2 regions of the Candidatus Pelagibacter sp. HIMB1715 genome follow, and region 1 is predicted to be linked to the other one. Evidence: riboswitches for the same ligand, from Rfam matches in the RefSeq annotation. Region 1 holds a riboswitch; the other holds the start of a gene.
What was found. Region 1 has a riboswitch for S-adenosylmethionine ahead of ACTTAY_RS06785 (O-acetylhomoserine aminocarboxypropyltransferase/cysteine synthase family protein). Riboswitches for the same ligand answer to the same signal wherever they lie in the genome.
Positions count from the first base shown of each region.

Region 2: linked by a shared signal. The riboswitch ahead of ACTTAY_RS02820 (homocysteine S-methyltransferase family protein) and the one ahead of ACTTAY_RS06785 (O-acetylhomoserine aminocarboxypropyltransferase/cysteine synthase family protein) in region 1 are both predicted to bind S-adenosylmethionine.

Region 1 is NZ_JBNAJY010000031.1:3,315-6,730, reverse strand. Features, by position in the region: gene ACTTAY_RS06785 (O-acetylhomoserine aminocarboxypropyltransferase/cysteine synthase family protein) at 1-1,305, opposite strand, end outside; SAM riboswitch class V at 1,308-1,374, opposite strand; gene rplM (50S ribosomal protein L13) at 1,516-1,974, shown strand; gene rpsI (30S ribosomal protein S9) at 1,976-2,413, shown strand; gene argC (N-acetyl-gamma-glutamyl-phosphate reductase) at 2,447-3,416, shown strand, end outside.
Region 2 is NZ_JBNAJY010000005.1:59,277-62,692, reverse strand. Features, by position in the region: gene ACTTAY_RS02825 (DMT family transporter) at 1-227, shown strand, start outside; gene ACTTAY_RS02820 (homocysteine S-methyltransferase family protein) at 220-1,125, opposite strand; SAM riboswitch class V at 1,133-1,195, opposite strand; gene ACTTAY_RS02815 (putative 2OG-Fe(II) oxygenase) at 1,287-1,877, opposite strand; gene ACTTAY_RS02810 (sulfite exporter TauE/SafE family protein) at 1,914-2,660, opposite strand; gene ACTTAY_RS02805 (molybdenum cofactor synthesis domain-containing protein) at 2,676-3,176, shown strand; gene ACTTAY_RS02800 (YqaA family protein) at 3,157-3,416, opposite strand, start outside.

The DNA.
Region 1 (3,416 bases):
TTTTGATGATTTGTTTAAAGCTTGATCTAAATCATCAATGATATCATCAATATGTTCTAAACCAATACAAAGTCTAACATATCCTGGCGTTACACCTGAAGCAGCTAATTCATCATCATTTAATTGACTGTGAGTAGTTGTTGCTGGGTGTATTGCTAAACTTCTAGCATCACCTATATTTGCAACGTGATAAAACATTTTTAAAGCCTCAATGAACTTTTTACCAGCTTCGATACCACCAGCTAATTCAATACCAACTAAAGCACCATTACCATTTTTCAGATATTTTTTTGCTCGACTTGATATCTCTTCATTATGTTCAGTGGAATAAATTACTCTCTCAACAGCTTTATGATTTTTTAAGTACTCTACAACTTTTGTAGCATTATCACAGTGTTGTTTCATTCTTAAAGCAACTGTTTCAAGTCCTTGTATAACACCAAATGCATTATCTGGAGAAAGTGCTGATCCTAAATCTCTTAACAAGGTAACTCTTGCTCTTACTGCAAAAGCAACATTTGCACCTGTTAATTCAGGCACAGCTTTACCCCAAACAACACCTCCATAACTTGCATCAGGTTCATTAAATAGTGGCTGTCTTTTTGGATCTGCTGTCCAATCAAAATTTCCACCATCTACTAGTGCACCTCCAACTACTGTTCCATGACCTGCTATATATTTTGTTAAAGAATAAACAACCACAGCAGCACCATGTTCAATTGGTTTACAAATTACAGGGGCAGCAGTGTTATCTAAGATTAATGGAATGTTATATTTTCTACCAATATCTGAAACTTCTTTAATTGGAAAAACTCTTAAATATGGGTTTGGTAATGTTTCTCCATAAAAAGCTCTAGTTTTATCGTCTATTGCTTTTTCAAAGTTTTTTGGATCAGACGGATCTGCATACCTTACTTCTATACCAAGCTTACTTAAAGTGTGTGTAAACAACGAAACTGTTCCGCCATAAAGATCTGTTGAACTAACAATATTATCTCCAGCTTGAGCAACGTTTAATATTGCAAAAGTAGAAGCGGTTTGTCCAGATGCTACAGTTAAACTTGCAAGACCACCTTCAAGCGCAGCGATTCTCTTTTCCAACACATCGTTAGTTGGATTCATTATTCGTGTATAGATGTTTCCAAACTCTTTTAACGCAAATAAATTAGCTGCATGTTCAGTGTTATTAAATTTATACGAGGTTGTTCTATAAATTGGAACTGCTACTGAATTTGTAGCTGGATCACTTCTGTAGTCTCCACCATGTATCGCAATAGTTTCTGGATTATTTCTTTTTGTACTCATTTTTACTCCTTTTTTAGTGCTTTTGCTTTATGCTAGGCGCACAATACAGTTCAAATGCCTACCGATTATAATTTTATGAAAATTCCATTTTAGCAGTTTTACGCCCGCAATAGGATCAAATCGGCAAGTGATAAATAGCATATTAGTTATGTTTTACAAGCTAAATATAAAATTGACTTTGAATAATTTAATAGTATTAATCCTCGCACAATGACAAAATTCACAAAAAAAGATCAAGTTACATCATCTTGGTACGAGATAGACGCAAAAAATGCAGTTGTTGGAAGATTAGCGACTGTTGTATCTAATATTATTAGAGGTAAAAATAAGACTACTTATACACCTCACATGGATGATGGAGATTTTGTTGTAGTAAAAAATATCGAACAAGCAAAATTTACTGGTAAGAAGTTTCAAAACAAAAAGTACTATAGACACACAGGACATCCTGGTGGAATTAAAGTTACCACACCAGAAAAACTTCATGAAAAAAAACCTGGAGAAACTTTAAAGCTAGCAGTTAAAAGAATGTTGCCAGGTGGTGTTTTGGGGAGAAAACAATTAACAAAATTAAAAATTTATTCTGGAAGTGAACATCCTCATGCTGCACAAAATCCAAAAGTTATAGAATTAGACAAACTAAACAATAAAAACATAGCAAGAAATTAATATGGAAAACGTACAATCAAATACAAAAACTCCAAAATTAAAGTTAGATTTTAAAGATAGTAAGTACGCGACAGGTAGAAGAAAAACTTCAATAGCTAAAGTTTGGTTAAAAAAAGGTTCTGGTAAAATTTATGTAAATGGTAAATTATATAATGAATATTTTGCTGATGAAATTCACAAAATGCAAATTACAAGACCTTTTGAAATTATAAATCAAGCTACAGATTATGATGTTAGATGTAGCGTAAAAGGTGGTGGACCTACAGGTCAAGCTGGAGCAATGGTTCATGGTATTTCTAAAGCTTTGGTTCTCTTTGATGAAAATTTAAAAACAACATTGAAAACTGAAAAGCTCACAACCAGAGACTCTAGAGCTGTTGAGAGAAAAAAACCTGGTAGAAGAAAAGCTAGAAGAAGCTTCCAGTTTTCTAAAAGATAATTTTTTTTACAATTTAAACTGCTATAATAAAAAATGCCTAAGCTTAATGCATTAGTTGCCGGATCTACAGGATATATTGGTGTTCAATTAATCAAGTTATTAATTAATCACAAATATATTAATATTAAATATCTATGTGGAAATTCGTCTGTTGGAAAAAATATTTCTTATTATGATAAATCTTTGTCAAAAAAAAAATTACCTAAAATCGTAAAATTTAATCCTAAATTGTTAAACGGTATTGATGTTGTCTTTACAGCTCTACCAAATGGTGAAGCTCAAGATATAGCAAAAAAACTTAATGATAATGTTACTTTAATTGATTTAGCAGCAGATTTTAGATTAAAAAAAGCTAATGATTATTTAAGATGGTACAAACAAAAACATCGAGCTCCAAAATTACAGAAGAAAAGCATTTATTGTTTACCCGAAATAAATCGTGATGAATTAAAAAATCACAATATAATTTCATGTCCAGGATGTTATCCAACATCAATATTATTACCTCTTGTTCCGTTAATTAAAAAAAAATTAGTTAAATTAGACAATATAATTATTGATTCAAAATCTGGATATTCTGGTGCCGGTAGAGGAGTTCATAAAAAATATAAAGATAAGAATTTATACGAGTCTTTAAGTGCTTATGGTGTTGGTTTTCATAGACATAATTCTGAAATTCATCAATTTTTAAGCAAATTTACAAATAAAAATTTTCAATTTAGTTTTACTCCACATTTATCACCAATGTTTAGAGGTATATTAAGTACAATTTATTTAGATTTGGAAAAAAATGTTAATCAATCAAAAATCATCAAAACACTTGAGAAGTCTTATACGGGAGAAAATTTTGTTAAAATATTAGACTCTGATAAACTCTTGAGCACAAATGATGTTATCAACACAAATAATTGCTTTATCACAGTGTGTAAATCAAAATATAAAAACAAAATAATCATTATTTCTGCAATAGATAATTTAATCAAAGGTGGAGCAGGTCAGGCTG
Region 2 (3,416 bases), on a different contig from region 1:
TTTATCTTGGTTTGGTATCTACTGGAATTGCCTGGTTATTGAGATTTAGAATTTTAATTAACAATGGTTTAATTTTTCAATCTCAAGTATCTTATTTAATTCCAATATTTGGAACTATTTTAAGTTATATCTTTTTAAAAGAATTGGTTACTATTAAAGTTATAATTTCATTGATAGCAGTTGCTACAGGTATCTATTTTGTAAGAAAAGGTACAAAATTTAAATAGTGTTTTTTATTGCCTCTATATGTGAAGGCCTAGTTTCACAACATCCTCCAAGAATAGTTGCTCCATTTTCTCTAAATTTTTTTGCAAAAATTGATATTTTTTCAGGATCTAAATCTTTTCTTTGACCTAAAAAACTATTGGGGTTAGATCCATCATTCTCTTTATATTGAGAAGTATAACCACCTTTTGGTTTAGTTGTGACAAATCCGTTTAATTTGAAACCAAATGGAACTTTAAGTTTTTGAATTTCATCTAAATTATTCTCATAACTTTCAGGCGAAACACATGCTAGAATTACTCCTAGGCAATTTTCGGTAATTATTGAATTAATTTCAGAAATTTTTTCTCCACTTGGTAAAGAGTTTCCCTCAGAAATATGAACCCCAACCAAGTATGGTTTATTAAATTTTTTAATAGCTTCTATTCCACATCTAATTTCTTTGATACTGCTCCATACATCAAAATAGAAAAAATCTACTGAAGGGTTTAGTATTTCTGCTAATTCCAAATGATCTTTTGTAATTTCTTTTTCACTTCTCTTGTCTTCTTCATATGTCAAATCTTGAGGCGGGAGTCCTCCTGCAATTTTAATATGTGGATTATTTAATTTAGCTTTTTGTGCAATTTCACAGGCTTTTTGATTTAAGAATTTAAATTGATCTTCTATTCCATTTTCTCTCAATCTTTTTCTTCTCGTTGTAAAAGTTGTAGTTACAATTACATCAGCTCCCGATTTAATAAAATCATTATGAATGTTAAGTATTAAGTCGTGGTATTTTTCTTCAATTAAAGCATTTGCACTCCACAAAGTTCCCTTGGGCTCCATACCTCTGGCCAATAATTCTTGACCCATTCCACCATCTAAAATTTTTGTTGTTTTAAAAAAATCCTTATTCATTTTACCCTCACTTTTTTAGTGCTTAAGCTAGATGCAGGTGCACAATATAGTTCAACTACCTTGCTAATTAGATCTATTGGGAATTTCCATTTTAGCAGTTTATGCCCGCAATAGGATCAAATCGGCTGGTAGATTTATATAATAATATTAAAATTTGTAAATTATTTTTTAAAAATAATTTTAGCATTGAAAGAAAATGATCTTCTTTCTTCCTCAATATTAAATGGGTAGGCTGTATGCATTAAGTAATTGGGAAATATTAAAAGATCGCCTGTTTTTGGTATCAAATTAAAAATACTTTTTGAAAGAAAAGCTTTTTGCCCATTAATAAAATCAATCGTACCATTGGTTTTTATTTTTTTATTTTTAACATTTTTATTTTTTGTCATATGTTTTGGAATTTTCAAATAACCAACACCCGATAAGTCTCCTTCATGATAATGTATAGGATTATACTCATTTTTGTATTGGCTAACGACCCATAGGTTTAAAATTTTAATTTCTTTAATTTTTTTAATATTTTCTTTGTTTAGAAAAATTTTAATATTTTTTATTAATTCTTTTTCCAAATTTTTTTTTATAAAACTTTTAGAAATTTGAACTTCTTTTCTAATTTGACTTGCTAGTTTTGGACTATAATCATTTAATTTTGAGAAGATTTTTGTATCAACTTCCTTGTTAATTTTTTCTAAAAATTTTTTAGAAATTTTAGATTTTCCTATTGAAGGACCAAATGGTTTAAAATTTTTCATGAGAGATTAAATATATCAAAAAATAATTAATTCAACTTATGCTATAAGTGTTATGCCCATCCTTATAGCAACAAAAATTACTAAGAATGAAGTCATCAGAGCTAATATTTTGTTAGATAGGAATTTTATATTTAAAAAACTTCCAATTTGGCCTCCAATTAATACAGCAATAAATAGTGGCCAGTAATTTAGAAATTCGTTGAAGACTATATCCTTTGTTAATTGTCCACTTATACCAAAAATTGAATTTACTAAAATAAACAAGGATGCAGAACTTGTTATATGCTTTGGAAATCCTGCTTTCATCAAAAATAGTATAGGACTTAAAAATATCCCACCGCCAATTCCAACCAAACCAGATATAAAACCAATTATCGATCCTATTAATATTGATAATATAAAGGGTATTTTTTTAACAACAATTTCTTTTTTGTTAAATGATTTACTTTCAATAAGTAAAAAAACTCCAGCTAATATTAAAATGAAGAAAAGTAGAATCTCAAATAAATTTTTGTCAATTGAGATAGATGCTCCGATAAAAGCAAAAGGTATAGAACCAATTAAATAAGGGTAAAGTAAATTAAAATTAATATTCTTTGATTTTAAAAAATTTATAGAATTTCCAGAGACTACAATAATATTACAAATCAAAGCTAAAATTGGAAAAATATAGTAAGGGAGATCCCAAATTAAAAGTAAAGCAAGATAAGTAGAGCCACCACCAAATCCTATACTTGAATATAATATTGCAGTTATAAAAAAAAATATTGTAAGTATAATCATTAAAAAAATTTATTTATGATTGTAAATATAGCTTTACTAACTGTAACAGATACAAGAACAATTGATAACGATAAATCTGGTGCGATCTTGGTTGAAAAAATTAAAGAGGCCAATCATCAATTAATTGACAGAAAAATTTGTAAAGATAATAAAGCAGATATAGTTAAAATTCTAAAAGACTGGACTAATCATAAAGATATTGATGTTATCATTACAACTGGTGGCACAGGTTTAACTGGAAGAGATATTACACCCGAGGCTGTTGATGAAATAGCAGATAAACATATTCCAGGATTTGGCGAAGTTTTTAGGACTATTAGTTTAAAAACAGTTGGTACGTCTTCAATTCAATCTAGAGCTTGTGCAGTTCTATCAAATGGTAAATACATATTTGCCTTACCAGGATCCTCAGGTGGAGTAACAGATGCTTGGGACGGTATCCTTAAACATCAATTAGATATTAATCATAAACCTTGTAATTTTGTTGAATTGTTTCCTAGACTAAAAGAGAAATAAAAAAATATCTCATTATTTTTCCAAAACTCACAAGTAATAAAAAAATTAAAAATTTAATTCTCATCGTTCCAGCAATAAAAGTAATAGGGTCACCAATAATTGGTACCCACGCAAATAACAAAGACCATTTACCATACTTTATAAACCACCTGGATGATCTATCAATTTGTGTTTTAGTAAAAGGAAACCATTTTTTATCTTGAAATTTCAAGAAATAAATTCCTAGAAACCAATTGAAGA